Regions from separate parts of the Kineococcus deserti genome, predicted to be linked through region 2. Evidence: predicted binding sites of a transcription regulator. Region 2 holds the regulator's gene; the other holds the start of a gene.
The links. Region 2 encodes HspR, which represses chaperone genes until heat shock. Its sites were predicted from a motif close to ANTTGAGNCNGNCNGNCTCAANT; they were not measured.
Positions count from the first base shown of each region.

Region 1: a site for HspR is predicted at 11,691-11,713, ahead of ACRYR2_RS15860 (Hsp20/alpha crystallin family protein). Genes of this name have one in related genera too.

Region 1 is NZ_JBJLSI010000021.1:11,235-25,638, reverse strand. It holds gene ACRYR2_RS15905 (chemotaxis protein CheW) at 1-112, opposite strand, end outside; gene ACRYR2_RS15900 (chemotaxis protein CheW) at 114-2,537, opposite strand; gene ACRYR2_RS15895 (GTP-binding protein) at 2,814-3,437, opposite strand; gene ACRYR2_RS15890 (DUF742 domain-containing protein) at 3,418-3,813, opposite strand; gene ACRYR2_RS15885 (roadblock/LC7 domain-containing protein) at 3,820-4,266, opposite strand; gene ACRYR2_RS15880 (sensor histidine kinase) at 4,357-7,542, opposite strand; gene mobA (molybdenum cofactor guanylyltransferase) at 7,750-8,322, shown strand; gene ACRYR2_RS15870 (NAD(P)H-quinone oxidoreductase) at 8,333-9,319, shown strand; gene ACRYR2_RS15865 (glycoside hydrolase family 15 protein) at 9,316-11,067, shown strand; gene ACRYR2_RS15860 (Hsp20/alpha crystallin family protein) at 11,152-11,634, opposite strand; gene ACRYR2_RS15855 (extracellular solute-binding protein) at 11,742-13,415, opposite strand; gene ACRYR2_RS15850 (carbohydrate ABC transporter permease) at 13,459-14,403, opposite strand; gene ACRYR2_RS15845 (ABC transporter permease subunit) at 14,400-14,404, opposite strand, start outside.
Region 2 is NZ_JBJLSI010000037.1:6,707-21,110, forward strand. It holds gene ACRYR2_RS21260 (GntR family transcriptional regulator) at 1-125, opposite strand, end outside; gene ACRYR2_RS21265 (hemerythrin domain-containing protein) at 266-964, opposite strand; gene ACRYR2_RS21270 (hypothetical protein) at 1,002-1,484, opposite strand; gene ACRYR2_RS21275 (aminoglycoside phosphotransferase family protein) at 1,554-2,324, opposite strand; gene ACRYR2_RS21280 (beta-propeller fold lactonase family protein) at 2,385-3,377, opposite strand; gene ACRYR2_RS21285 (TetR/AcrR family transcriptional regulator) at 3,385-3,984, opposite strand; gene ACRYR2_RS21290 (alpha/beta fold hydrolase) at 3,977-4,813, opposite strand; gene ACRYR2_RS21295 (heat shock protein transcriptional repressor HspR) at 4,996-5,361, opposite strand; gene ACRYR2_RS21300 (DnaJ C-terminal domain-containing protein) at 5,461-6,561, opposite strand; gene grpE (nucleotide exchange factor GrpE) at 6,590-7,186, opposite strand; gene dnaK (molecular chaperone DnaK) at 7,186-9,060, opposite strand; gene ACRYR2_RS21315 (DUF3616 domain-containing protein) at 9,234-10,322, shown strand; gene ACRYR2_RS21320 (response regulator transcription factor) at 10,342-10,947, opposite strand; gene ACRYR2_RS21325 (sensor histidine kinase) at 10,944-12,182, opposite strand; gene ACRYR2_RS21330 (YcaO-like family protein) at 12,257-14,194, opposite strand; gene ACRYR2_RS21335 (hypothetical protein) at 14,211-14,381, opposite strand.

The DNA of each region.
Region 1 (14,404 bases), on a different contig from region 2:
GGGCCAGCGGCGCGGGCGTGCGGGGCTGCTCGGTGAGCACCTCCTGCACGCGCCGCACCTCGACACCGAACAGGTGCCCGGCGAGGTGGAACGTGGCGTACTGCGTGGACACGTCAGACCCCCAGTCGCTTGGAAGCTTCGGCGAGCTCGTTCTGAGCCTGCTCGGTGAAGAAGTTCGGGTCGGCGGCGAGGATCGCCGAGCGGACGTCGAGGAGTTCGGTCACGCGGTCGCGGATGACCGCCGAACCGACCAGACCGGCGTCGTCGATGTCGCTGTGCGCGTCCTGGCCGGCGACGATGTCGACGATCTCGTCGACGACGATCGCGACCGACCGGCCGCGTGCGGAGTACACGACACCCGGGACGGACTCGACCTCCTCCGTCGAGTAGGACGACCGCGAGCCACCACCGAGGTGGTTGGAGAGCCGGACCAGCGGCAGGATCTCGCCGCGGTAGCGGACCACCTCGCGGCGCCCGACGCGCTCGATGGAGTCCGTGCGGAACTCCTCGAGGCGGGTGACGACGTCCAGCGGGATCGCGACCCGGCGGTTGCCGCCGAGGCCGACGACGAGCAGACGCTGCCCGTCGCCGGTCGCGGCCTGCTGGGTGGCGGCCTCGTCGTTGACGTGCTCCAGGCCGTCCGAACGCATGGTGCGGCGGGCCAGCGACTGCACGTCGAGGATCAGCGAGACGCGACCGTCGCCGAGGATCGTGGCGCCGGCGTAGGCCCCGATCGCCTTCAACGCCCCGGAGAGGGGTTTGACGACGATCTCCTCGGTGTCCAGGACGCGGTCGACCAGCAGGCCGAAACGACGTCCGTCGCACTCCAGGACGGCGATGACGAGGTTCGTCGGCAGTTCGACGTCGGCGGGGCGCTGCAGTTCCAGCGCCTCCTCGAGGCGGATCAGCGGCAGCAGCGCACCGCGCAGGCGGTACACCTTCGCGCCACCGACGTCCTCGATCGCCTTGCTCATGCGCTCGGTGTCCAGGCTCACGAGTTCGAGCAGGTTCACCTGCGGCATCGCGTAGCGCTGACCGGCGCACTCGACGGTCAGGGCCGGCACGATCGCCAGCGTCAGCGGGATCCGCAGCCGCCAGGTGGTGCCCTGGCCGGGCACCGACTCCACGTCGACGGAACCGCCGATGCGCTCGATGTTCGTCTTCACGACGTCCATGCCGACGCCCCGGCCGGAGACGTTCGTGACCTTGGCCGCGGTGGAGAAACCGGGCAGGAACAGGAACTGCAGGATGTCGTTCGGGGTCAGGACCTCCAGCTTGGCCGCGGAGACCAGGCCCTTCTCGACGGCCTTGGCGCCGATGACGCCCGGGTCGATGCCCTTGCCGTCGTCGCGGATCTCGACGACGACCTGGCCGCCCTCGTGGGCCGCGCGCAGCTTCAGCGTGCCGACCTCGTTCTTGCCCGCCGCGCGACGGACCTCCGGCGGCTCGATGCCGTGGTCGACCGCGTTGCGGACGATGTGCGTCAGCGGGTCCTTGACCGCCTCCAGCAGGGTGCGGTCGAGTTCGGTTTCGCCGCCCTCCATCTCGAGCTTGATCTTGCGGCCCAGCATGTTCCCGAGGTCGCGCACGACGCGGGGCAGCTTCGACCACAGGTGGTCGATGGCCTGCATGCGGGTGCGCATGACCGTTTCCTGCATCTCGCTCGCGACGAGGTTCAGCCGGTGGCAGGCGCGGGTCAGGTCCTCGTCGCGCAGCGCGCCGGCGCGCTGGAGGATCTGGTTGCGGGCCAGGACGAGTTCGCCGGCCTGGCGGACGAGGGACTCCAGGAGTTCCACGTCGACGCGGATGGTGGCCTCGGCGGCCGACGCCTTCTCGGCGGGTGCGGCACCGGCCGGGGCGGGGGCGGCGGGAGCCGGGGCGGCGGCGGGGACCGGGGCCGGGGCCGGGGCCGGGGTGGCCTCGGCGACCGGCGCGGGCTCGGGCGCGACCTCCACGACGGGCGCGGGAGCGGGTTCGGGGGTGACCTCCACGACCGGGGCCGGCTCGGGCGCGACCTCGGCGACGGGGGCCGGCTCGGGCGCGATCTCGGCGACGGGGGCGACCTCGGCGACGGGGGCCGGCTCGGCGACGGGGGCCGGCTCGGGCGCGACCTCGACACCGGCGGCGGCGCCGGCGGGCAGCACGGGCTCCTCCCCGTCGAGGACCGCCCGGATGGCGGCGACGACGGCGGTGACCTCGACGGCCGCCTCGGAGTGCGACTCCTCGATGGCGCTCAGCAGGGCACGGATGGTGTCGACCATGCGCAGCAGCACGTCGGTCGTGGTCGGGGTCATGACCAGCTGGCCGTCGCGCAGACGGGCGAGCAGGTTCTCCCCGACGTGGGCGACCGACTCCAGCTTGGAGAAGGCCAGGAACCCGGAGGTGCCCTTGATCGTGTGGATGGTGCGGAAGACGCTGGCCAGCAGTTCCCGCGAACCGGGCTGCTGCTCCAGCGCGACGAGGTCGGAGTCCAGCTGGTCCAGGTTCTCGTAGCTCTCGACCAGGAACTCCTGGACGATCTCGTCCATGTCGTCCACGGGCGCTCCCACTTCTCGCGTCGGGTGCGACCCCGTCGCCGGGACCGCTCATCACTTGCTCTGCCTTCTCATCGGCACCTGGGCCGCAGAGCTGAAACGCGCCCGCCCCCCACCCCCGTGATCAAGGATTCGACCGCGGCGCTCGAGGGGTCGCGAATCCTTGATCGCCGGCGTTGAATCCTTGATCACCGGGTGGTTGGGGCGGGTGGGGCGGGGGGACGCAGCAGAGGCCGGCCCCCGGGATCGGGGACCGGCCTCCGCCGGTGCGCGGCGACCTCAGGACGCGGCGTTCAGGCGTGCGAGCGCCGTCTGCACCAGCGTGATGAGGCTGTGCTTGGTCGCGGCCTTGGAGCGGGCGTCGGTGTAGACGAGCGGCACGTGGTCAGGGACCGCCAGCGCCTCGCGGACGGAGTCCAGGTCGTGCTGGGCCACGCCGTCGAAGCAGTTGACCGCGACGACGAAGGGGATGCCGCGGGACTCGAAGTAGTCCACGGCGGGGAAGCACTGGTCCAGGCGGTCGGTGTCGACCAGGACGACGGCGCCGATGGCGCCCTTGACCAGGTCGTCCCACATGAACAGGAAGCGGTCCTGGCCGGGGGTGCCGAACAGGTACAGCCACAGGTTGCCCGGCAGCGCGATGCGGCCGAAGTCCATGGCGACCGTGGTGGAGGTCTTGCGCTCGGAGTTCAGGCCCGCGTCGTCGACGCCGACCGAGTGCTCGGTCATCGCGGCCTCGGTGCGCAGCGGCTCGATGTCCGAGATGGATCCGATGAAGGTCGTCTTGCCGACGGCGAAGCCGCCGGCGACGACGATCTTGACGACGGTGGGCGGGGCCTGAGTGTCGGTTCCCGCGGGCGCTCCGGCTCCGGCGGGGCTCACGTCAGAGCGAGGAAATGCCATTGAGAACACTCTCCAGGACGCTGATGGTGGTCGCGGGTTGAGGGGCCGAGGTCATCGTGAGGCCGTGGATGCGGACCTTCCCGGACTGGGACAGGTCGCTGACCACGACGCGGACGACGCCGACCGGCAGGTGGACGTGTGCGGACAGCTCCGCGATCGACAGGTAGGACGTCGAGGTGAGTTCGAGGATCCTGCGCCGTTCCGGCGTCATCCCGATCTCCGGTGCGGCCGTGGCCTCCACGAGCGCCTCGACCGGGAGGTCGGCGTTGCTCGGGCGGGTCCGGCCACCGGTGACGGTGTACGGGCGGACGGTGAACTCCTCGACGTCCTGGTCGTCGTCGTCGGACCAGAGGTCCGCGCTACCAGGTGCTGTCACGTGCCGTCACCACCGCGCCGCGGCCGGCGCGGAGGTGGGCAGGGCCGCCCGCATCTCCGAGACCAGCTGCGGGGTCAGGACGGTCTCGGCGCGCTGGACCAGCATGGCCATCTCGTAGCCGATGAGGCCGACGTCGCAGCCCGCCTCGGCGGCCACGGCCAGGACCGAACCGTCGGAGATGTTGACGAGGAAGAAGAACGCGTCGTCCATCTCGATGATGGCCTGGCGCACCTCGCCGGACTGCAGCTGGTTGGCGGCGCCGCGGGCCAGGCTGGAGACGCCGGAGACGATGGCGGCGAGCTGGTCGCCGGCCTCGCGGTGGAGCTTGTCGGACATCGCCATCAGCAGGCCGTCGGCGGAGACGACGACGGTGTGGGTGACGCCGGGGACGCTCTTGACGAAGTTGTCGAGGAGCCAGCTGAAGTCGGCGGCCTCGGAGCTAAGCGCGGTCACAGTGGGGTTCCTCTTCTCGCGGCGTTCTTCTGGTCAGGGTGGTGGGTCGGACGTTCTTCGTCGCCCCGGAAGGACTTCCGGGAGTTCTGGTCAGGCGTCACCGTCGGCACCGCTCTCGGGAGCGGCCGGGGTCTCGCCTGCGCGACCGCGGGACACGCCGGCCTGGAAGCCGGACAGCATCGAGCGGACGTCAGCGGGGGCGCGGCGCTGGCGGTTGGCCGCCGCGCGGACCGGGGCGGGCTTGGCCGCGGCCGCCGTGGCGCCCGCCTGGCGGCGGACCAGCGGTGCGGAGCCGGTGCCCCGGGAGGGGGTGAAGCTCTGGCCCTCGGTGAGGGCGTTCAGCGCTTCGGCGGCCAGGGCGTTGCGCTGGCGCAGGGCCTCGCCGACCGTGCGGGTCGCCGCGGGGGCCGGGGCCGCCGGGGTCGGCGCGGCGGGCGCCGCGACCGAGGCCGCGACCGGGGCCGGGGCGGGGGCCACGGGCGCCTCGACGACCGGGGCGGGAGCCGGGGTCTCGACGACGGGAGCCGCAACCACCGGAGCCTCGACCACGGGGGTCGGGACCACGGGAGCCGGGGTCTCGACGACCGGGGCCGGCGTCACCGGGGCCTCCACGACCGGAGCCGCGGGAGCCTCCACGACCGGCGCCACCGGGGCCTCCACGACGGGAGCCGGAGCCTGGGCCACGGGGGTCTCGACCTGCGCCGCGCGGTTGGCCTCCAGGGCGTCCAGCGCGGAGCCCTTGAGGTCCTCCCCGCTGCGCTTGCGGGAGGTCCAGAAGGCCTCGGCGGCCGTCTTCGGCGGGGTCGCGGAGTCGCGCACCTGGCGCGGCTTGCGACCGGCCTTGGGCAGGATGTCCTGCGCCGCAGCCAGAGCGGTCGGCGCCTCGGCCTTGCGCTCGCGCTTGGGCATCGCCGCCGCACCCGGGGACGGGGCGGTGACGGGCTTCCAGTCCTCCGCCGGCTCCACGACCGGCGCGACCGGCTCGGCGACCGGGGCGGCCGGGGCAGCGGTGGCCGCGTCGACCTTGGCCTGCGCCTGGGCACCGCGCTTGCGGGTCGGCAGCTGCCGGCCCTCGACCTTGGTCTTCGGCGCGGTGACGCCGACCTCGCTGCTGGCGGCGGCCTCGGCGGCCGACTGCTGCAGCGTCTGGGACAGGGCGTCGCCCAGGCCGCCGGCGGCCAGCGGGTTGCTGACGATCGTGCTCGCGCCACCGGCCGGGGCGGACGGGGTGCGGGTCGGCAGCGGGCCGGCGGCCGGAGCCCCCGGGGCCTGCGGCAGCGCCGACGGCGCCTCCGGCAGGGCCGAGGGAGCCTCCGGCAGGGCCGAGGGTGCGCCGTCCAGCTGCGGCAGACCGGAGTCCAGCGCGGCCAGTTCGGGCTCGCCGCCCTTGACGCTGCCCGGTGTGAACAGCGCGGCCGGCAGGACCAGGGTGACGGTCGTGCCCTCACCCTCGGCGGTGGCGAACTCGACGTCGACGTCGAGGCGGCCGGCGAGGCGGCCGACGACGTAGAACCCGAGGCGCTGAGCCCCGACGAACTCCGAGGCGCGGCCACCGGAGATGCGCTGGTGGGCGGTCTCGACCTCCTCGGCGTTCATGCCGAGGCCGGCGTCCTTGATGGTGACCTCGACGCCGCGGTCGGTCTCGGCGGTGCCGACGACGACGCGGGTGCCGGGGTCGGAGAAGTTCGTCGCGTTCTCGAGCAGCTCGGCGATCATGTGCGAGGCCGACAGGGCCAGGTGGCCGACGACCGGCGGGTCCACCTGCAGGGCCAGGTCGACGCGGCCGTAGTGCTCGATCTCGCCGGCCGCGGTGCGCACGACGTCGGACAGCGGCAGCGGCCGGCGCAGACGGCGACCGGTGTTGATGCCGGCCAGCACGAGCAGGGACTCGGCGTTGCGCCGCATCCGGGTCGCGAGGTGGTCGAGGGTGAACAGGTCCTCGAGGGTGTCGGGGTTCTCCTCGGTCCGCTCCAGCTGGTCCAGGAAGGCCAGCTGGCGGGCCAGCAGGGTCTGGTCGCGGCGGGCGACGTTGACGAACATCTCGGCGATCGAGGCGCGCAGGGCGGCCTGCTCCCCCGCGATGCGGAAGGTGGTCTCGTTGAGGTCGTTGATGACGACCTTCAGCTGACCGATCTCGTCGTTGCTGGTCACCGGGATGGGGGTGAACTCCACGCCCGGGCCCTCGCCCGGGGTCTGCATGCGCTCGACCATGCGCGGCAGCTCGTCGCGGACCTCGGTCGCGGCGGCGGCCAGGTCGCGCAGGCGGTCACCGATGCTGCGGGCGACGCGGAAGCCGAACCAGCCGACGGCCACGAAGACCAGCAGGACGACGGCGAGCAGGACGACCGTGCCGATGGTGGCGCGGGTGGCCGCGGCGTCGGCCTCCTCGGCGACGTCGTCGGCGAGGGCTGCGGTGGCGTCCTGGTAGGCGGTGATGACCTCGTCGGAGGTCTCCTCCCAGTCGGCCTGGCTCAGCGACGGGGCGCTGCTCGCCTCGAACAGGTTGCGGTCCTGGTTGAGGAAGGCCAGCGCCGAGGTCGTCGCGCCGGAGTTCAGTCGGGAGTCGAGCGCCTCGATGTCGTCGGCGCGCAGGCGGTGGCGGGCCTGCTGCTCGAAGTACGTGCCCCGCTCGATGGCGGTGCCGCGCAGGGTCTCCACCGCGGTGGTGGCGTTGCCCTGGATGGCCAGGACGCCGGCGGTCTGCTCCAGGGCCAGCGCGTCGACGCGCTTGAGCAGGTACCCGAAGGCGCCGATCTCCTGCGCCATGTCGCGGTCGGCGGCGTTCTCGGCCACGGCGACCGTCAGGTCGGTCGCGGTGGAGCTGATGTCGCTGTAGGCGGACAGCGTCGCGAGGGGCGTGGTGGTCCCGCCGTCGACGGCGCTGCGGGTCTGCGGCAGGGTCTGCCCCAGGGCGCGCAGCAGCTGCTCGTCGACGGCGCCGGCGGCGCCGGAGGTCAGGTCCAGGCCGCTGTCGGTGGCCGCCTGGCGCACCGCGGCGACCGCGGCGTCGGTGGCGGCGCGGTCGGTCGCCAGCCGGCTCCTGCCCTCCTCGCTCGGGGCGGCCAGGTACTCGACGGCGTTCTGCCGTTCGGTCTGCAGGGCCGTGAAGAACTCGTTGATCGTCTGCGTCGACTTCGCGTAGGCGGCGAGGTGGCGACGTTCGGTGGTCGTCACCGCGCTCTGGGCGGTCGTCACGACGACGGCGACGAGCAGCAGCACGAGTGGCACCACCAGGAGGACCGCGAGCTTGGCTCGGATGCTCAGGTTCCGCAGCATGTCAACCTTCCGTACGCGTTGGTGAGCGGTGGAAAACTGCCCACCAGGGGTCGAGCAGACTCAGGAGTGATCGGGACGTGGGACCGCGAGGTGTAACCCCTCGGCCCGACAACCCTCGAACGGCCCATCGGCTGCACGGCGCGCCGCTTGACCGTTCAGGTGAAACGTGCAATCTCGACCCCCGACGGGGGGTGGCCTGGAGGAGACGTGGGAACGACCGTGGTCGTCGTCGCGGGCGGCGCCGGAACGCGGTTCTCCGCGGTGCGGCCGGGGGCCGACAAGCTGCGGGCGCCGCTGGGGGGCAGCACCGTGCTGGACACCCTGCTGGCGGGACTGGGCGGGTTCGAGGTGGTCCTCGTCGGACCTGGCGGGGTGCGTGAGGACCCGCCCGGGGGCGGGCCGCTGGCCGGCTTCGCCGCCGGCCTGGCGACCACCTCCGCCGAGGTCGTGGTGCTGCTCGGCGCCGACCAGCCGTTCGCGGCGAGCGCCGTCGAGCGCCTGGTGGCGGCGCTGCGGGCGCATCCGGAGGCCGACGCGGTGATCGGCGTGGACCCGGACGGCCGTCGTCAGCCGTTGCTGTCGGCGCACCGGCGCAGCGCGGCGGTCCGGGTGCTGGACGGGTTGCCGGCCGTGGCCGGGCGGCCGTTGCGCGAGGTCTTCCGCGGCGCCGTGGTGGAGGTGCCCGTCAGCGCGCTGGAGGCGCTCGACGTCGACGACCCCGACGACCTGGCGCGGGCGCAGGCTCTCCTGGAACGAGCGGGGGACGAGGGCCCGACGTAGTGTCCCCAGGGTGCGCGCGGTGATCGTGGAAACCCCCGGAGGGCCGCAGTCCCTCGTCGTCTCCGAGCTGCCCGACCCGGTCGCCGGGCCCGGTGAGGTGGTGGTCCGCGTCGCCGCGGCCGGCGTCAACCGGGCCGACGTGATGCAGCGCGAGGGGAAGTACCCTCCGCCCCCCGGCGCTCCCGAGCACCCCGGGCTGGAGGTGTCGGGCTGGATCTCCTCCCTCGGCGAGGGGGTCTCGGGCTGGCAGGTCGGCGACGCCGTCTGCGCGCTGCTGGGCGGCGGCGGCTACGCCGAGCAGGTCGCCGTCCCGGCCGGGCAGCTGCTGCCCGTTCCGCAGGGGGTCTCCGTCGTCGACGCGGCCGCCCTGCCCGAGGTGGCCTGCACGGTCTGGAGCAACGTGTTCACCCTCGCCGGGCTGCGGCCGGGGGAACTGCTGCTCGTGCACGGCGGTTCCAGCGGCATCGGCACGATGGCGATCCAGCTGGCCCGCCAGGTCGGTGCCCGGGTGGCGGTGACGGCGGGTTCACCGGAGAAGCTGGAACGCTGCGCCGACCTCGGCGCGCAACTGCTCGTGAACTACCGCACGGAGGACTTCGTCGAACGGGTCCGGGAGTTCGAACCGGCCGGTGCCGACGTCGTGCTGGACGTCGTCGGCGCCCCGTACCTGGCGCGCAACCTCGACGTGCTGGCCACCGGCGGGCGGCTGGTGGTGATCGCCACCCAGGGCGGGACGCGCGCCGAGCTCGACCTGGGCCTGGTGCTGCGCAAACGGCTCTCGGTGCACGCCACCGGGTTGCGGACCCGGCCGACCGCGGAGAAGGCGGCGATCGTGGCCAGCGTGCGCGACCACGTGTGGCCGCTGCTGGTCGACGGTGTCGTCCGTCCCGTCGTGCACGACCGGTTCCCGCTGGAGCAGGCCCCCCGCGCGCACGAGGTCATGGAGGGTTCCTCGCACGTCGGCAAGCTGCTGCTGACCACCGGCGCGCGAGGGTGACCCCGGAGGACCTGGCCCGCGAGTTCCCGCCGCACGTCCTGCGCGACTACGCCCTCGTGGCCGACGGCGCCCGCGGGGCCGTCGTCGGCCCGCGCGGCGACGTGGTCTGGATGTGCTCCCCGCGCTGGCACGACGACGCGGTGTTCGCCTCGCTGCTCGGTGGCCGCGGCGTGTTCGCCGTCACCCCCTCGCACCCGTTCACGTGGGGTGGGTGCTACGAACCGGGAACCCTGGTGTTCCGGCACCACTGGACCTCCCGCGGGGACGGCACGATCGACTGCCGCGACGCGATGGCCATGCCCAGCGACCCCGAGTGCGCCGTCCTGCTGCGCGAGGTGACCGCCGTCGAGGGCGACGGTCAGGTCGACGTCGTGTTCGACCTGCGGGCCCAGTTCGGGACGAAGGCGCTGCGGTCGCTCAAGCGCGACGACGCGGGCCGGTGGACGGCCCGCACGGGCGACCTGCACGTGCGGTTGTCCGGGCTGGGCGAGGCGGCCGTGGACGACGGTGTCCTGCGGGCGCACCTGGCCGTTCCCGCCGGCGGGAAGCACCACCTGGTGCTGGAGGTGGGGACGCGGGTGCGCGAGGAGGTCCCCGATCCGGACCACGCGTGGACCTCGACCGTGCACACCTGGCGCTCGGCCGTGCCGGAGGTGCCCGACAGCATCGCCCCGACCGAGGCGCGGCACTCCTTCGCCGTGATCCGCGGGCTGACCTCGGACGACGGCGGGATGGCGGCGGCGGCGACGATGTCGCTGCCCGAGCACGCCGACAGGGGCCGCAGCTACGACTACCGCTACGCCTGGATCCGGGACCAGTGCTACGCGGGCCTGGCGCTGGCCGAGTGCGGGGCGCCGTACCCGCTGTACGAGGACCTCGTGGGTTTCGTGACCCGGCGGGTGCTGGCCGACGGCCCCGACCTCGTCCCGGCCTACACGGTGCTGGGCGGTCCCGTGCCCGAGGAGCGGTCGACGGGGCTGGCCGGCTACCCCGGCGGCTGGGACATCGCCGGCAACCGCGTGCGCGGGCAGTTCCAGCTCGACGCCTTCGGGGAGGTCCTGCAGCTGCTGGCCTCGGCCGCGAGGTTCGACGTGCTCGACACCGACGGCCGACGGGCCGTCGAGGTCGTCGTGTCGGCCATCGAGAAGCGCTGGGAGACACCCGACGCCGGGATCTGGGAGATCGAGGACGACTGGTGGGCGCACTCGCGGCTGGAGTGCGTGGCCGGGCTGAAGTGCATGGCGCAGGTGTCCACGCCGGGTGAGGCCGCGCGGTACGCGGCGCTGGCCGACACCATCCTGGCGCGCACCTCGCGCGACTGCCTGCATCCGATGGAGGGTCGCTGGCAGCGCAGTCCGGGCCAGCCGGGCGTGGACGCGGCACTGCTGCGCCCGGCGCTGCACGGCGCGGTCCCCGTCGACGACCCGCGCTCGCGCGCGACGCTGGCCGCGGTGCGCCGCGACCTCGTCCAGGACCACCACGTCTACCGCTACTCCCCCGACTCGATGCCGCTGGGCACCACCGAGGGGGCGTTCCTGCTGTGCGGTTTCCTGCTGGCCGAGGCGCTGCACGCCGACGGCCAGGAGGTCGACGCGTTCCGGTTCTTCGAGCGCAACCGCGCCGCCTGCGGCCCGGCGGCGCTGCTCAGCGAGGAGTGGGACGTGCAGGAACGGCAGCTGCGCGGGAACCTGCCGCAGGCGTTCGTGCACGCCGCGCTGCTGTCGAGTTCGGTGCGCCTGGCGCGCTGACGGGCTGGCGGGGACCGGACCGTTGACGCGTCGGGCCGGACCTACCGGCCGGATGCGTCAACGATCCGTTCCCCCGGGGCCAGATCAGGCCTCGGTGACCTCGGCGGACGACTCGTTCGTGGTCCCGACGGCGGGGGCCGTCGTCGTCACGGCGATGCGGGTCGGCTGGGCGGCCGCGTGCGCGCCGGCGACGCGGACGGTCAGCACCCCGGCGTCGTAGCTCGCGCTCACGGCGTCGGCGCTCACCGTGCTCGGCAGCGAGAAGCTGCGGCGGAAGCTGCCGTAGCGGATCTCGCTGCGACCGCGCTCGTCCTCGGAGCGGACGTCCTTGCGCTCACCGCGCACGACGAGGCTGCCGCGCTCGACCTCGACGGTGACGTCCTCCAGGGACACACCGGGGAGTTCCAGCCGGACGACCGCGTCGTCCCCGTCACGGCCGACCTCGGCGGCCGGGACGAAGCCGGTGGGACGGGTGGCCGGACCGAACGCGTTGCGGACCAGGGTGTCGAACTGCTGCTCGAAACGGGCGTCGAAGGGGCTGCGGCGCCACACGGACAACTGGGACATGGTGTGTCCTCCTCGGACGGTCGTGGCGCTCGGTGCGAGCGCCGTCGAGGAGCACAACCTGAGTCCACCCGACTCAATGCCCGTGTTCGCCTGCGGCGTAGCGCAGCTCAGCCCGTCGTCGTCCCCGCCTTCTGCAGCGCGTCCTGGTACTCGGTCCGCATGGCGTCGCCGACCGCGCTGCGCCACGTCGCGATGAGGTTGTCCAGCTCCGCGAACTGCCGCCGTTCCTGGACCACGTCCCAGACCCCGTCGAGGAAGGCCTTGTCGGCCGTGGCGTTCTTGCTGGAGGCGGTGTTGGAGTACAGGCCCAGGACCGGGTTGGCGATGCCGGTCGGGATCTCCAACGACTGGTAGTCGTGCTGCACGTCGGCGTCGTCGGGGCGGCCGGGGACGTAGATGTTGTACGGGCTGTCGGCCAGGTAGCGGATCGGCAGCACCGTGTTCGTCGTGCCCGTCTCGGTGAGCACCGGGTTGCCCGTGGCGTCGAGGGTGTGGTCGACACCCTCCTCACCGAACAGCCGGTACTTGTACTCCGCGGTGCCGAACGGCGCGGCCAGCCAGTTCAGGACCCGCAGGATGAGCTTGATCCGTTCCGGGTCCTCCTGCTGCTTCAGCAGGGTGATGGAGAAGAACCCGCTCCCGAGGTTCCACCGGGCCAGCTCGCCCCCCTCGCGCGTGTAGACCGGCATCAGTCCCAGCTTGAAGTCGGGGTTCGAGGCGTTGTCCAGCTGGTACTGGATCCAGCCCGGGTACCCGTCGGCGGCGTTGATGGCGACCGTTCCGGCGTTGAACAACTGCTTGAACGGCTGCTGGGGGTTGAACGAGTCCGGGTGCATGACCCCGGACTTCCACATCGCGATGAGGTCGGTGACGGTCTGCTTGTACTGCTCGGTCTCGTAGACGTGGGTGAGCTTGCCGCCCTCCTCGGCCCAGATGTTCGGCTCGTCGTTCATGCGTCCCAGCAGCTGCCGCGGCTGGTTGATCTGGCTGAAGGCCCAGCGCCGCTGCTTGGGGTCGGTCAGCGCCTTGGTGGCGTCGACGAACTCCTCGTAGCTCTCGGGTGCGGGCGAGACGCCCGCCTTCTCGAACAGGTCCTGCCGGATGAAGTGGTAGTTGCCGATCGCCCCGCGCGGGATGGGGATGCCGTAGATGCCGCTGTTGTAGACCGTGTTCAGCCAGGTGCGGGTCGGGATGTTCGCGAGGTTCGGGTAGTCCTTCACCGCGTCGCCCGACAGGTGCTCGGACAGGTCGGTGAACCGCTTCTCCAGCAGCTGCGGCATGTTCGGCACCGGCGGCGGGAAGCCGTTCGGCACCTGGAGCATGTCGGGCAGGTCGTTGCCCGCGATCGTCGTCGGGAACTTCTGCAGGTAGTCGGCGTTGCTGACCATCTGCAGCTGCAGGTCCACCCCGAGCCGCTCGTTCAGTCCCGCCCAGTAGCTGTTGCTGCCCGGCCCCGGCGGGACGGCGAAGTAGATGTTCGCCATCCCCGTCACCGTCTCCCCGTTCCCCGGTACCTCCGGCACCGCAGTGGGGTTCTCGGCCGGCCAGTTGTAGAACCCCGGGTCGACGCCCTCCTCGGTCCCCGGCAGGTCCGGCTGCACGCCGGTGTAGGGGACGTAGGTCGGCAGGACGGCGGTGTTCTCGGCGGACTCACCGCTGGAACCACTGCTCCCGCCGGAACACCCGGCGAGTCCGCCGGAGGCGAACAACGCAGCCGCACCCCCGGCACCGGCGATCAGCCCTCGTCGCCCGATGGGCCGGTGGAAAGCGCTGTGGGACATGGATCCTCCTCGATCCGAACTGGTTGGAAGCAGCGGTGCGGGGTCAGCCCTTGACCGCGCCGATCATGACGCCCTTGGCGAAGTGGCGCTGCAGGAAGGGGTACACGAGCAGGATGGGGACGATCGCGATCACCAGGATGGCCATCTGCAGCGGCAACTGCGGCGGCAGCACCTCACCACCGACCTGGTCACCACCGATGGTCGTCTGGTTGACGACGTAGGTGCGCAGCACCAGGGCCATGGGCCACTTCTCGCTGGACTGGATGTACAGCAGGGCGTTGAAGAAGGCGTTCCAGTACGCCACCGCGTAGAACAGGCCGATCACGGCCAGCACGGCCTTGGACAGCGGCAGCACGATGCGGGTCAGCACCGTGAACGCCCCGACGCCGTCGATCGCCGCCGACTCGAACAGCTCCTTGGGCAGTTCCTGGAAGAAGGCCCGCATCACGATGACGTTGAAGGCGTTGACCAGCACCGGCAGGATCAGCGACCAGTAGGAGTCCAGGAGGCCGAACTCCTTGACCACCAGGTAGCTGGGGATGAGACCGGGCGAGAACAGCACCGCCCCCAGCAGGAGCATCAGCACCGGCTTGGCGCCGACCGCGCGGGGACGGGAGAGCCAGTACGCCAGCCCCGCGGTGGCCGCCAGTGACAGCAGCGTCCCCACGACGGTGATGGCCACGGAGATGATGACGGCCCGGGTGACGACACCGCCGGACAGCACCGCGGCGTAGGAGTCCAGGCTGATGCCGCCCGGCCACATCACCATGCCCCCACCGGAGTCGTTGATCGTCTGCTGGTCGGCCAGCGACGTGGCGATGACCGACCAGAACGGCACGATCACCAGCGCGACGCAGATCGACAGGACGACGAACTTCGCGGCCTGGGTGAGGGGATGCGGCTTCTCCATCCACGGCGGCCGCTTGCCGTCCTTGGTGGCCGGCCGGTCCGTGCTGTCGCCGATGGTGGCGTTCTCGATGGTGGTCACT
Region 2 (14,404 bases):
CGGCTGACGCCGAGGGACTCGCTGAGCTCGATCTCGGCCAGGTGGGTGCCGGGGGCGAGGACTCCGGTGCTCACCGCGTCGCGCAGCTTGACGAGGATCTGCTCCCGGCGCGTCGTGCGCTCCACGGGACCGAGGGAACTGAGCGGACCAGCCGTCGCGACCATGACGGAAACCTACCCGGCAGAACTCGCCCGTGGTCACACGTCGACTGTCGACAGTCCGACCTTCGCGGTCACGCGCGGCTGCGACGCAGGGGGCGGCGCACTCAGCCCGCGCGGCGCCGGGCCACGACGATCCCGGCGGCGAGGGCCAGCAGGACCAGCGGGGCCAGCCGGCGCCGGGTGCTGCCCACGGGCAGCGCGTGGTCGACGCCGTCCTTGACGCGGTCGGACACGGCCAGCGGGATCCCGGCCAGGACGTTGCCCGGAGGCTCGCGGGGCACGCGCGGGTGCGGCCGGGTGGGCGAGGTGCGGCGCTGGGCCTCCCACGCCGCGCCGATCGCGCGCAGCCGCCGCGCGCTGACCGCCTGCTGCAGCCGGGGCAGGAGGTCGTCCTCCTCGTCGTGGGCGTCGTGGCGGATCACCTCGAACGTGGCGCGGACCACCGCGTCGTAGTCCGCCGACGCCGGATCGGCCCGCTGCAACCGCACCAGGGCGTCGTTCACGGCCTGGTGGTCGCCCTCGATGTGCCGGGTCAGCTCGTCGTCCTCACCGGCGAGGAACCGGCGGTAGGCGGGGAACAGCACGGTCTCCTCGGCGAAGGCGTGCCGCAACGCCCGCTCGGCGACCTCGGCGACCAGCCGTCCGCGCTCCTGCGCCGAGGTCGCCCGGTCGTAGGCGCGCATGAGCTCGTCCAGCTCGGCGTGGTCGCGGCTCTGGCGGGACAGGATGCTGCCCGGGCCGCCGCGCTCGGCCTCGGACTGGTCGGCCACCGACCGCAGGGCCGGGTTGCGCAGGTTCGTCATGCCCTTCCCCTGCCCCGTGCGGGCGTGGTGCAACCCCTCAGCGGGGTGTGCGGGTGCGGCGTTCGACGACGGGCGCGGCCGCCGCCCGCGCGCCGACCGTGGCCTCGAAGGTCCCGGCCGACCCGTGGCCGCTCACCACCTCCGCCGGCGAACCGTCCAGCGGCTGACACCAGATCGAGACGTCCGGGGACGCCCCGTCCGCCGACGGCAGCGCCCGCCCGGCGACCAGGACCGACGTGCGGTCGGTGGAGGCGAGCACGTCCTCGACGCGCTCGGGGGCCTCGGCCAGTTCCCGGGCCAGGGCCAGGGCACCGTCGCGGCCCACGACGGCGACCGACCGCGCGGTGGGGGTGCTGCGCACCAGCGCCAGCGCCCCGCCGTCGACGAAGGTGGGTGCGGTCCTGGCCGACCCCGGAGTACGCCAGGACGGGACCCGGGGCCCAGCCGCCGCTGGTCCCGTCCCGCTCAGCAGACCGGTGGCCAGCGCGGCCACGCCCAGCGTCCCCACGATCCTGCGCAACGCTTCTCCCCCGCCCCGGTCCTGCGCCCGTCCCAGCAGGTCCCGGGGACCGGAGCGGGGGTTCCACCGTCACCGGCGGATCGCGTCCTCGAAGGTGGACCGGTTGTGCCGCAGGTACTGCGCGTCGGCGCGGTAGAGCCGGTCGTGCCCGGCGGCGATGTGCGAGGCGAACGCCGCGCTGCCCGCGGCGGCCTGGGCGTGCATGAAGGCGACGAGCCCGTGCAGGTGGTCCAGGACGGCGTCGAGCAGACCGTCCCGGTCGTGCGTCGTCATCCCGTAGGCGCCGGCGAAGGTGGCCAGCCGCACGGCCTGTTCCGCGGTTCCCGGGCGGACGCCGTCGTGGCCCGGCGCCGACAACGGAACCCACCGGTAGACCGCACCGCCGAGGTCGGTGAGCCGGGAACCCGGCCGGGCGGTGTCGAAGTCGATCAGCCCGACGACGCGCTCGCCGTCCAGGACGCAGTTGTGCGGGGCGAAGTCGCCGTGGCACACCACCTCGACGGGGTCCTGGACCGGGAACAGCCACCCGTCGCGGGGCAGTGCGGCCGCGAAACCCGCCGTGGCCGCGTGGTAGTCGCGCAGGAGTTCGGCGGCACCGACCAGCGCGGTGCGGGTCGCAGCCTCGTCGGGGACGGGGTGGTTGGCCACGACCCCGGGCAGGAAGTCGAGCACCTCGAAACCGTCGACGACGTCCAGGACGCGCGGGACGGGAGCGAAACCCTCCAGGCGCCGCAGCAGGTCGTGGACCCGGGGCGACCACGGGCCGGTCGGCCGGCGGACCGTCCGCCCGATCCGCACGACCTCGTTGACCCCGCCGCCGGTCAGGACCTCCTCGTCCACGTTCCCCCCTCGTCCGCGTGGGCCCAGGATGCGGGGCGGTGGTTCAGCCGTCCACCGGTTTCAGAGCGGCAGCACGCAGGCCGGCGACCCGATCTCGGCGACGGACCGGTCGGCGACGGTGAGGTCGTCGTCGAGCGCGAGGTGCACGATCCGGTCGGAGTCCTGCGCGGCGACGTACAGGTGCCGGCCGATCGCGACGACGTGCCGGGGGTTCACCGCGCCGAGGTGGACGTCGCGCACCGGCCGGGCCATCCCGTCGACGACCTCGTGCAGCGTGAGGACCTCGGCCCGCCGGTTGGCCACCACCAGCCCCCAGGGCGCGGGGCAGATCTCCGAGGGGTACACCCGCTCGGGCACGCCGACGGCCAGGGCCGGTGCGGTGACGGGGTCGCCGAGGCGGCCGTCCCGGACCGCGAGCGAGGTGACACTGGCGTCGAGCTCACCGGCCACGAACAGCCGCCCGTCCGCCACGGCCGCGTGCCGCGGGCCGGTCCCGGGGGGCAGGTGCACCGTCTGCACGGGGTCGGCGGACAGCCCCTCACCGGTCAGCGCGTGCACGCGGATCTCGTCGGTGCCCAGGTCGAACACCGCCACCTGCTCGCCCAGCACGCGCGTGGAGTGCGGGTGGGAGGCCTCCTGCCGTTCGCTGTCCGGGCCGGACCCGTTGCCGTGCAACGTCTGCCGCAACCGGGCGACGGCACCGTCGCGCAGGTCCAGGACGCCGACCCCACCGCCGTAGTTGGCGACCAGGAGGAGACCCGGGGCCAGCGAGAGGTGGCACGGGGAGGATCCGCCGCTGGGCGCCTCGCCGAGCAGTTCCCATCCGCCGGCAGCGGGGCGGCGGGAGGAGACGAAACCCTCCTCGACCTCGTGAGCGGCGTGCACGGTCCCGTCCGCGCCGGCCACCAGGAAGGACGGGGACGGGCAGTCGTCGACGGGTCCCACGGCACCGAGCCGACCGGTCCGCGGATCGCGCCGCACCAGTGCGACGCCGGGGCCGCGACCGCCGGTGGCGGCGGTGTAGGAGCCGACGGCCAGGACGCTGGAGGTCATGAGGTGATCATGCCGTGCGGGGAACCCGGTCGCGCCCACCGGCGGCCGTGGCCCGCAGCCCCCGGTCGACGAACCCGACCATCCAGCCGAAGCTCTCCTCGACGTCGGTGGCCATCTGGAACCCGCCGCCCACCTCCAGCGTCGCGAACCCGTGCAGGGAACTGCGCAGCATCCGCAGCGCGTGGACCTCCTGCCCGGGATCGATGCCGTAGCCGCGCAGCACGGCCGCCAGCGACTCCAGCACCCGTCCCGTCGCGGCCGCGTAGGCGTCGTCGGGGCCGGTCGGGCGCGCGCCGAGGGTGGCGGCGTACCGGCCGGGGTGCTCCCGGACGAACTGCCGGACGGCCCGCGCGGCGGCGACGAGGGCGTCGCCGCCGGCCAGGCCCTGGGTCGCGCCACGCAGGGTGTCGGCGAGCTGGTCGGCGGCCAGGACGGCGATCCGGTGCGAGAGGTCGGCCAGGCCGTCGACGTGCTTGTACAGGGAAGGGGGCCGCACGCCCAGCCGCTCGGCCAGGACCCCCATGCTGAGCTGGTCGAAACCCCGCTCGTCGGCCAGGGCGGCGCCGGCCTCGGTGACGGCGGCGGGGGCCAGTCCGGCCCTAGGCACGGGCCAGGGTCCGGGTCAGGAACGGCAGGACGAGGTCGACGACGCGCTCGGGCGTCTCGGTGTGCGGGTAGTGGCCGGCGCCCTCGATGACGGCGAGTTCCCCCAGACCGGCAGGCAGGTCGGCGACGATGCGCTCACCCTCGGCGCGCGGGTCGGCCCAGTCGGGGTCGGCGCTGCCCTCGACGACCAGGACGGGGCAGCGGACGTTGCCCAGCTGCTCCCCCGCGTCCGTCGGAGCCGACTTCCCCATGGCCTGCAGCACCTGCATCCGGCCGGGTTCGCGCAGCCCGGCCTCGATGCGGGCGAGTTCGGCGTCCCAGTCGGCCGGTTTGGCCGGCACGGCCAGGTCGAGGTACTTGGACCAGTTCGGCACGCTCCCCAGGACGGCGGTCAGGGCCAGGTGGACCATCCCCCGCCGGTGTCGCCGCACCCGGAGCAGGCCGGCGAGGTCGATCGACTGCCGGCGGGTGAACGGCGCGAGCTCCACCACGCCGCTGACGAGGTCCGGGGCGCCGGCCGCCGCGATGGTCGCGGCTCCCCCGCTGATCGACTGGCCCACGATCACGGCGGGCCCCCCGAGGTGGCGGACCAGCGCCAGGAGGTCGCCGGCGATGTCGGTGCGGCTGTAGCCGTTCCAGCCGACGCTGGACTCGCCGCAGCCGCGGAGGTCCACGCCGGCCACCCGGTAACCGGCGGCGGCCAGCGTCGGGGCGACGAAGCGGTAGGAGCGCCTGCTGTCACCCATCCCGTGGGCCAGGACGACGAGCGGTCCCTCGCCCGTCACCTCGTAGGCGATGGTGCCCCCGCCGATCTGCAGGTGCTCGGTCATGACGTCCTCCCCGCTGGCTAACAACATTAGCCCGAAGCTAATTGGATTAGCCTGCGGGGTCAAGCCCGGACGGACGCGACGTCGGGGGCCGCGAGGTGCAGGGCGTGGCGAGCCGGGGCTGGCTGGTCGGGGAACGACGAGGCCCGGCCCACCGGGTGGTGGACGGGGCCTCGCAGGGGAACTCAGCGGGTGCGCTCGGGCCGCCAGACCACGAGGGCGGTGGACCGTTGCGACTCGGGGCGGCGGCCCATCGGCGTCGCCACGATGTCGCCGGCCATGCCGGCCGCGAAGATCCGGCGGGCCTGCTGGCGGACCAGCGCGATCTCGGCCTCGAGCTCCTCCACGCGCTGACCGAGGGCCAGCACCTGGTTCTCCAGGTCGAGGATCCGCTTGATCCCCGCGAGGTTCACGCCGTCCTCCTGGGACAGGCGCTGCACCTCACGCAGCTGCGCGATGTCCCGCGCGGAGTAGCGGCGCCCCCGGCCACGGGCCCGGCTGGGCGAGACGAGGCCGAGGCGGTCGTACTGGCGCAGCGTCTGCGGGTGCATCCCCGCGAGTTCGGCCGCGACCGAGATCACGAACAACGGGTTGTCGTCGTCGTACACGTTCCTCTCCCTCCCCTCGTCCCGGACCTCCCCGGTGGTGCGTCAGCTGCGGGCGCGGTCGGCCAGGCCCGCGCGCGGGTCGTCCCCGGCGGTCGCCTTCGCGAACGCCTCGACGGCCTCGCGCACGGCGCCGTCGACCCGTTGCGGCACGACGACCTCGATCGTCACGAACAGGTCACCCCGCTCGTCGGTCGAGCGCGAGCGCTTGACCCCCCGGCCCTTCAGCCGCAGCGAACGACCCGACGGGGTGCCGGCCGGGACCTTCACCCGCACGGTGGCACCGTCCAGGGTCGGGACGTCGACGGTCGCGCCGAGCACGGCCTCGTCGAACGAGACCGGCAGGGTCATCCGCAGGTCGTCCCCGTCCCGGCGGAACACCGGGTGCGGCTCGACGTTCACGGTCACCAGCAGGTCGCCGGCCTGACCGCCCGCGCCGGGAAGCCCCTTGCCGCGCAACCGGACCTTCTGCCCGTCGCGGACCCCCTGCGGCAGCCGGGCGTTGACGGTCCGCGCCGGTCCGCCCCGCGGGTCGGGCACCCGCAGGGAGACGGTCTTGCCGTCGAGGGCGTCGCGGAACGACACCCGCGCGGAGGCCTCGAGGTCCTGGCCGCGCGGCGGCGCCTGGGTCCCGCCCGGGGCCCCGCCGAAACCACCGGGGGCTCCGCCAAAACCACCGGGGGCTCCGCCGAAACCACCGGGGAAACCCCCGGCGGCACCGGCGCCGCCCTGGCCGAACAGGCCGCCGAGCAGGTCCTCGAAACCCCCGCCGGACGCGCCGCCGGGAGTTCCGAACCGCACGCCGCCGGGCGCACCGCGACCCTGCCCGAACAACCCGCCGAGCAGGTCCTCGAACCCGGCGCCGCCGCCGGCGGACCCGGCTCCCCCGGAGGAGAACCGGGCCCCGCCGCCGACCATGGCGCGGACGCCGTCGTACTGGCGGCGCTGCTCGGGATCGGACAGGACCGCGTAGGCCTCGCCGACCTCCTTGAACCGCTGTTCGGCCGCGGCGTCCCCCGGGTTGGCGTCCGGGTGCAACGTGCGGGCCTTCTTGCGGTAGGCCTTCTTGATCTCGGCCGCGTCGGCGTCGTGGGAGACGCCGAGGATCGCGTAGAAGTCCTTCTCGGCCCAGTCCTGCATGCTCATCGACGTCCTCCTCCCTCGACGACCGAACTCATCCCTGGGGGTCGGCCACCGCGACGCGGGCCGGGCGCAGGACGCGCTCGCCGAACTTGTAGCCGGGCTGCAGCACCTTCACGCACGTCGCCACCTCGTACTCGTCGGAGTGGCTGTGCATGAGCGCCTCGTGCACGGCCGGGTCGAACGGTTCGCCGTCCTGGCCGTAGCGCTCGAGCCCGAACCGCGTCAGCGTGCTCTCCAGCTTGTCCGCGATCGCGACGAACGGCCCCGTGAGGTCGCCGTGCTCGCGCGAGAGGTGGATGTCGTCGAGGACCGGCAGCAGGGCCTCGGCCACCCCCGCGAGCGCCGCGTTCTTGGCGACGTCGCGGTCGCGGTCGACGCGCTTCTTGTAGTTGACGTACTCCGCGTTCAGCCGCTGGAGCTCCTCCAGCCGCTGGGCCGCGAGGGACTGCGCCGCCTCGAGCCCGGCCTCGGCCGCGCCGTCGTCCGGGCCGCCCACCGTGGGCTGCGCGGGCTGCGCAGCCTCGGTGGGGGTCGGTGCGGCCGTGGACTCGCCCCGGACCTGGCCGGTCTCGGGATCGATGCGGCGGTTGTCGCGGACCACGGTGGGTTCGGCGAACTCCTCCGACATCACTTGTCCTTCTCGTCGTCGACGACCTCGGCGTCCACGACGTCCTCGTCCGCGGCGTCGGACTTGGTGAAGTCCGGGCCGGCCGAGGCGCCCGCGTCACCGGCGGCGGCACCCTCGGACTGCTGGTTGGCGTACATGGCCGAACCCAGCTTCTGCGAGGCCTGCGCGACGGCGTCGGACTTGGCCTTGATCTCGGCCGCGTCGGTACCGGCCAGGGCGGTCTTGAGTTCCGCCAGGGCCTTCTCGACCTCTTCCTTGCCGTCGGCCGGGAGCTTGTCGGAGTTGTCGGCGATGAACTTCTCGGTCTGGTAGACGAGCGCCTCGGCCTGGTTGCGGGCCTCGGCCTCCTCGCGACGCTGCTTGTCCTCGTTCGCGTGCTGCTCGGCGTCCTTGACCATCCGCTCGATGTCCTCCTTCGACAGCGCGCTGCCGCCGGAGATGGTCATCGACTGCTCCTTGCCCGTGCCGCGGTCCTTGGCGTTCACGTGCACGATGCCGTTGGCGTCGATGTCGAACGTGACCTCGACCTGCGGCACGCCGCGCGGGGCCGGGGCGATGCCGGTGAGTTCGAACGTGCCCAGCGGCTTGTTGTCGCGGGCCAGTTCGCGCTCGCCCTGGAACACCTGGATGAGCACCGAGGGCTGGTTGTCGTCGGCGGTCGTGAAGACCTCCGAGCGCTTGGTCGGGATCGCGGTGTTGCGCTCGATGAGCTTGGTCATGATCCCGCCCTTGGTCTCGATGCCCAGGGACAGCGGGGTGACGTCGATGAGCAGGACGTCCTTGCGCTCACCCTTGAGGACACCGGCCTGCAGGGCGGCGCCGATGGCGACGACCTCGTCCGGGTTCACGCCCTTGTTGGGCTCCTTGCCGCCGGTCAGCTCCTTGACGACGTTGGTCACCGCGGGCATGCGGGTGGAACCACCGACGAGCACGACGTGGTGGATGTCGGACAGCTTCACGTCGGCGTCGGAGATGACGTCGTGGAACGGCTTCTTGGTGCGGTCCAGCAGGTCCTGGGTCATCTGCTCGAACTGCGCACGGGTGAGCTGCTCGTCGAGGTGCACCGGGCCGTTCTCGGTCATCGACAGGTACTGCAGCGAGATGCCGGTGCTGGTGGCCGTCGACAGTTCCTTCTTGGCCTGCTCGGCGGACTCGCGCAGACGCTGCATCGCGATCTTGTCCTTGGACAGGTCGATGCCGTACGCGCCCTGGACCTTCTTCAGCAGGTGGTCGACGATGCGCTGGTCCCAGTCGTCACCACCGAGGTGGTTGTCACCGGAGGTCGCGCGGACCTGGATGGTGGAGAAGCCGTCCTCGTCCTTGCCGACCTCGAGCAGGGAGACGTCGAAGGTGCCGCCGCCGAGGTCGAAGACGAGGATGAGCTCGTCCTCCTTGCCCTTCTCCAGGCCGTAGGCCAGCGCGGCCGCGGTGGGCTCGTTGATGATGCGCAGGACGTTCATGCCCGCGATCTCGCCGGCTTCCTTCGTCGCCTGGCGCTGGGCGTCGGAGAAGTAGGCCGGGACGGTGATGACGGCGTCGGTGACGGCCTCACCGAGGTAGCTCTCCGCGTCGCGCTTGAGCTTCTGCAGCACGCGGGCGCTGATCTCCTGCGGCGTGTACTTCTTGTCGTCGATCGAGACGTTCCAGTCGGTGCCGACGTGACGCTTGACGGACCGGATGGTGCGGTCGACGTTGGTCACGGCCTGGCGCTTGGCGATCTCACCGACGAGCACCTCGCCGTTCTTGGCGAACGCGACGACCGACGGAGTGGTGCGGCCGCCCTCGGCGTTGGCGATGACGGTGGGTTCACCACCCTCGAGGACGGAGACGACGGAGTTGGTGGTTCCCAGGTCGATGCCGACCGCACGTGCCATGACTGGCCCTCTTCCTCACTGAGACGACTGTTGAGCGTTCCCCACTCAAGTTCCCCGAGCCGGTTCCGGCTGTCAAGTCGAACCGCACTCACCTTGAGTCTGATGGGCTCAACTCACGAGCCGCGCTCCTTGTTCCCGGGAACTCCCACGACCTGCCGCACGCTGTTCCCGACGTGGAACCGAAGCGGCGCATCCCGTTGCACTTCGACGAGGCCTCCAAGGCCGGGGGCACGCACGTCAACCTGTCGGCCGTCCGCACCGACGGCTCCCACCTGTGGGTGGCCGGCGACGAGACGGCCACCGTCGAGCGGCTCACGGCCGTCCTCGTGGACGGGCGCGTGCAGTCCTTCGCCCACCAGATCACGGTCCCGCTCGCCGAGCTCGTCGACCTGCCCGGCCCGGACGGCGAGGAGGCCGACATCGAGGGCCTGGCCCGCAGCGGCCCGTGGCTGTGGGCGATCGGCTCGCACAGCCTGAAGCGCAAGCGCATCCGCGACTCCGACAGCGACGTCAAGGCGCGCAAGCGGCTGGGCCGCATCGTGCGCGAGGCCAACCGGTACGTCCTGGTCCGGCTCCCCGTCGACCCGGTCACCGGGCTCCCCGCCCGCGAGGTCGAGGTCGACGGGCAGCGGCTGACCGCCGCGGTCCTCGGCGCGCGCGACGACGACCTCACCTCCCACCTGCGCTCGGACGACCTGCTCGCCCCGTTCCTGCAGATCCCGTCCAAGGACAACGGCCTGGACGTCGAAGGCGTCGCGGTGCACCACGGCGCCGACGGGCTGCGCCTGTACGTCGGGCTGCGCGGACCGGTGCTGCGCGGCTGGGCCGTCCTGCTGGAGCTGCGGCCCCGCACGCACCCCAGGCGGCCCGGCCGGCTGGTGCTGGAGGAGTTCGAGGACGGCGCGACCTACCGGCTGCACCTGCTGGACCTGCGCGGCCTGGGCATCCGCGACCTGTGCCCCGACGGCGACGACCTGCTGGTGCTGTCCGGGCCGTCGATGGGGCTGTCCGGGCCGACCCGGGTGCACCGCTGGGTCGGCGGGGGCGTCGTGGACGCGGCCGAGGTGGTGCGGGCCCAGGAGCTGCCCGTCGTGCTCGACCTGCCGCACGGGCAGGGGGTGGACCACCCCGAGGGCATCGCGCTGGTCCCGGCGGAGGTGACCGGGACGGTCGACCAGCTGCTCGTCGTGCTCGACTCCCCCGCCCCCGAGCGCCACACCGCCGACGGCGGGATGCTCGCGGACGTCTGGGACCTGCCGTGACGGTCCGAACGCCGCCCCCTCAGATCCAGCCGTTCGTCTGCGCGATCTTCACGGCGTCGGTCCGTCCCCGGGCGTTGAGCTTGTCGACGATCGCCGTGAGGTAGTTGCGCACCGTCCCCTCGCTGAGCACCAGCCGGTGTGCGGTCTCGCGCACGGTGCAGCCGTCGGCCACGAGCACCAGCACGTCCGCCTCCCGGGCCGTCAACGGCGAGTCGCCCCGCTGCACCGCGGCCGCCGCCAGCTCGGGGTGCAGCACGCGACCCCCGGCCGCCACCTGCCGGATGCCGTCGACGAGCTCGTCGACGGGCGCGTTCTTCAGCACGAAGCCGTCCACCCCCGCCGCCAGCGCGCTGCGCACGGCGGCCGGGCGGCCCAGGGCGGTGAGGATGATCACCTTGGTGCCCGGCGCCTCCCGGCGCAGGTGGGTCGCGACGGTGATCCCGTCGCCGCCGGGCATCTCCAGGTCCAGGACCGCGACGTCGACGGGTGTCGTCGACAGGGCGGCCAGGACCTGGTCCCCGCGCTCGACCGAGGCCACCACCTCCAGGTCGTCCTCGGTCTGCAGCAACGCGACCAGCGCGGACCGCACGATGTGCATGTCCTCCGCGACGAGCACCCGGATCACGACTTCCCCTCCACGGCCGACACCTTCGACAAGGGCACCGAACAGCTCAGCCGGAACGTGCCACCTCCGGCCGACGACCACACCGACCCTCCCAGGGCCTGCACCCGTTCCCGCATCCCCAGCAGACCCGATCCCGCGCCGAGGGGGAAGGGGCTCCCCGACGCCTCGTCGCCGTCGTGGACCCCGTCGTTCTCGACGACCAGCTGCACCGCCGCGGGTTCCTGCCGGACGTGGACGGCGATCCGGCAGCGCGTGGCGTGGGCGTGCTTGACCACGTTCGTGGCGGCCTCGCGCAGAACCCAGGCCACCACCTCGTCCGCCGCGCCCGCCTGCAGGCCCGGGTCGGCGTCGGCCTCGCACCGCACTCCCGCGTCGGTCAGCAGCCGCACGGCCGCGGCCAGCTCCGAGCGCAGGCTCAGCGCGCGGTACCCCGCCACCAGGACCCGCAGGTCCGCCGCGGCGGCGTGGCTGAGCGCCAGGACCTCGTCGAGCTCGGAGCGGACCGCCTCGCCCTTGCCCGAGCGGTGGTGGCGGCGGGCCAGTTCGACCTTCAGCGAGATCGCCGCGAGGTTGCGGCCCAGCAGGTCGTGCAGGTCGCGGGACACCCGCACGCGCTCGGCCAGCACCTCGGCGTGCGCGAGTTCGGCGCGGGCCAGTTCCAGTTCGCGGTACGTGTTCACCGACCGGACGACCAGGAACAGCAGCACCGAGGTCGCGACGTAGCTGATCCCCGCGAACACGGTGTCGCCCCAGGCCTCCCCCACGGCGCGGCTCACCCCCAGCTGCGCGAGCAGTCCGGCCAGGTAGACGACCGTGGCCGCCGCCGCCGGCAGCAGTTCGAGGGCGAAGCAGCCCAGGACGGCCGACCAGGCGATCCACCCGGGCCCCAGCAGCAACGCGGGCACGTAGGCGACCAGGGCCAGGGCGACGAGCGCGGCTGCGCGGGGGCGCTCGGCGCGCCGGCCCAGGGTCCGGCCCAGCACGACGAGCGTCACCGCCACGGCCGCGGACGCGCTCACGACGGTCGCGGTCAACGCGAACGGAACCGAGTACCGCGCTCCGGTCCGGGCCCAGCCGAGTTCCCCCGTCAGCACGTCGTCGACGACCGAGACGGACAACCCGAGGGCGCACAGGACGAACAGGACCACCGCCAGGGCCTGCAGCCGGCGGGTGACGGCACCGGTCCCCGGGCGCGGGCGCCCCCAGAACCGGGAAACTTCGGGCCGCGCACGCACGGCGGACACCGTATCCGCCCGCGCACCCAGCGTCGTCGGGGACGACCGCCCGGCCGGGCCCGACGGCGGAACGCTCAGACCGGCAGGTCCCACGGGTTCGGGCTGCCGCCGGGCCGGCGCCAGGAACGCAGGCGCGAGGAGACGACCCGCACCACCGGGACCTGCAGCCGCGGGTGGGTGAGGTCCAGGTAGCCGACGTCGACGCCGTCGCGCTCCAGCCGCGACCGCCAGTCGCGCAGGACGGCCAGGTCGTCCTGCGGGTCCCCCTCCTCCGCCTCCACCCGTCCGTGCGGCAGCAGGTGCGGCAGGTCGTCGACGCGCAGGGCCTGGAACTGCGGTGTCCCCGCGCCGGCCAGGCCGAGTTCGTCCCCGAACTGCAGGCAGGCCAGCAGTTGCAGGAGTTCGTCGCCGGCGCGGTGGACGGCCCCGGCCCGGGAGGTCGCGGCCCCGAACCCCAGCGTGACGGCGCGTCGGTCGGCGTCGACGCCGACGGCCGCCACGACGGGAACCCCGTTCGCGGTCGTCAGGTCGAGGAACCACCCCGTCCGCCCGTGCCGGGCCAGTTCGGCGTCGAACTGCCCGGCGTCGGGGTCCACCACCTCCGGCCGCCGGGCCGAGGACCACCACCAGGACGCCACGGCGTGACGTTCGAGCAGTTCCGCCAGGCCGCGGCGCACCGCGTCGGCGACCGTCCGGCCTGCCGCGCACCCGCTGGAGTCGACCCGCGCGGCACCGGCCGGCAGTTCGTCCGGGTGCCCGAACGTCGTGGCCACCGCGGGAACCCACCGACCGCTGGCACGCCCGTCCAGGACGTCCCGCAGTTCCCGGAACTCGCCGGGTTCGTCGTCGCGCAGGCCCTCGACCGCGACGACCTCGAAACCCGCGCGGCGCAGTTCGCCGGCCGTGGTGGGAACCGCGCGCGGATCCGGTCGCCAGGAGGTGCTGAACCGCTCGACGGCCTCGCCGGCGCAGGCCGTCAGCGCAGCCTCGGCGGTGCGGCCCGAACCGTAGGCCGTCGCCCGGCGCCACCGGACCCCGTTGGCCGATCGCGCCCGGACCGGGTGGGTGGTCGTGGCCAGGAACCGGCCCGAGGCGGCCTGCCGCACCACCGGCGGAGCCAGCACCCCGGTGAGGTCGGAGGTCTCGGACGCGATCCGCGCGAGCAGGTCGGTCGTCCCGGTCGACGGCTGCACCCCCTCCTCCGGGCCCGAACCCTCCCGCGGGCACGGCGGAACGGGGTGCACGACGACGTCGAAGGTGTGCAGCCGCAGTTCCCGGATCGCCGAACGCCACAGCGGGCGCAGTTCCTCGTCGTCGGCACCACCGGAGGGCACCAGGCCGTCGAGGGCTCCCACGACGGCACCGACCGCCGCCCGCTGCAACGCGACGCCGGCCGGGACGACCGGGTGCGCGGCGCCCGCGAGGTCGGGTTCGGCGTTGCGGCGGAGGGCCGCCAGCAGGCACCCGGGGCAGGTTCCCCGGAGGCGGTGCCCGGCACCGGGTTCCACGACAGGGCCGATCCAGCACCGCCCCGCTCCCCACCGCACGAGCAGGACCGCCGAGCGCGACGCGGCGTCGGTCAGCGCGTCCGGCAGGCGAGGGTCGGCGTGGTCGTCGCAGACCAGGACCACCAGGTCCGCGGCCGCGGGGTCGTCGACCGTCCGGAACCCGGCCGCGACGGCCCGGAGGAGTTCCCCGGTGTCCGTCCGCCCGACCGCGGCGACGTGCAGGCTCGGGCGGGTGTCGGCCGTCCGCGTCACGAACCCGGCGCGGACCAGCTCGGCCAGGTCGGCCGCGAACCCCGGCACCTCCTCGTCCCCGATGCCGAGTTCGGCGACGAGTTCACCGGTCGGCACCCCGCCGCCGCGCCGGCCCAGGAGTTCCAGGACCTTCGCGGAGCGGTGGCCGACGGGAACGCGGTCGGTGTCGTCGTCGAGCAGGAAGGCGCCGCCGGGATCGCGCAGCAGACGCCACACCCCCCGCGGAGCCAGTCCCCGGGGGCCGGAACTCATCCGGCGTCCGTCCGGTTCACTCCCCGTCGTCGGGCCAGCACAGGCACAGGGGGTTCGCCGCGATGACGGGGCGTCGCTGCGGACGCTGCACGGACGGGACGGTCACGGCGCCGAGCAGCCGGTCCAGCTCGTCGTCCAGTGCGGCGCCGGTGCCGGACGGCCGTGCTGTCGCCTCGATCACGTTCACGGGAACCCCTCGATCTCTGGTGG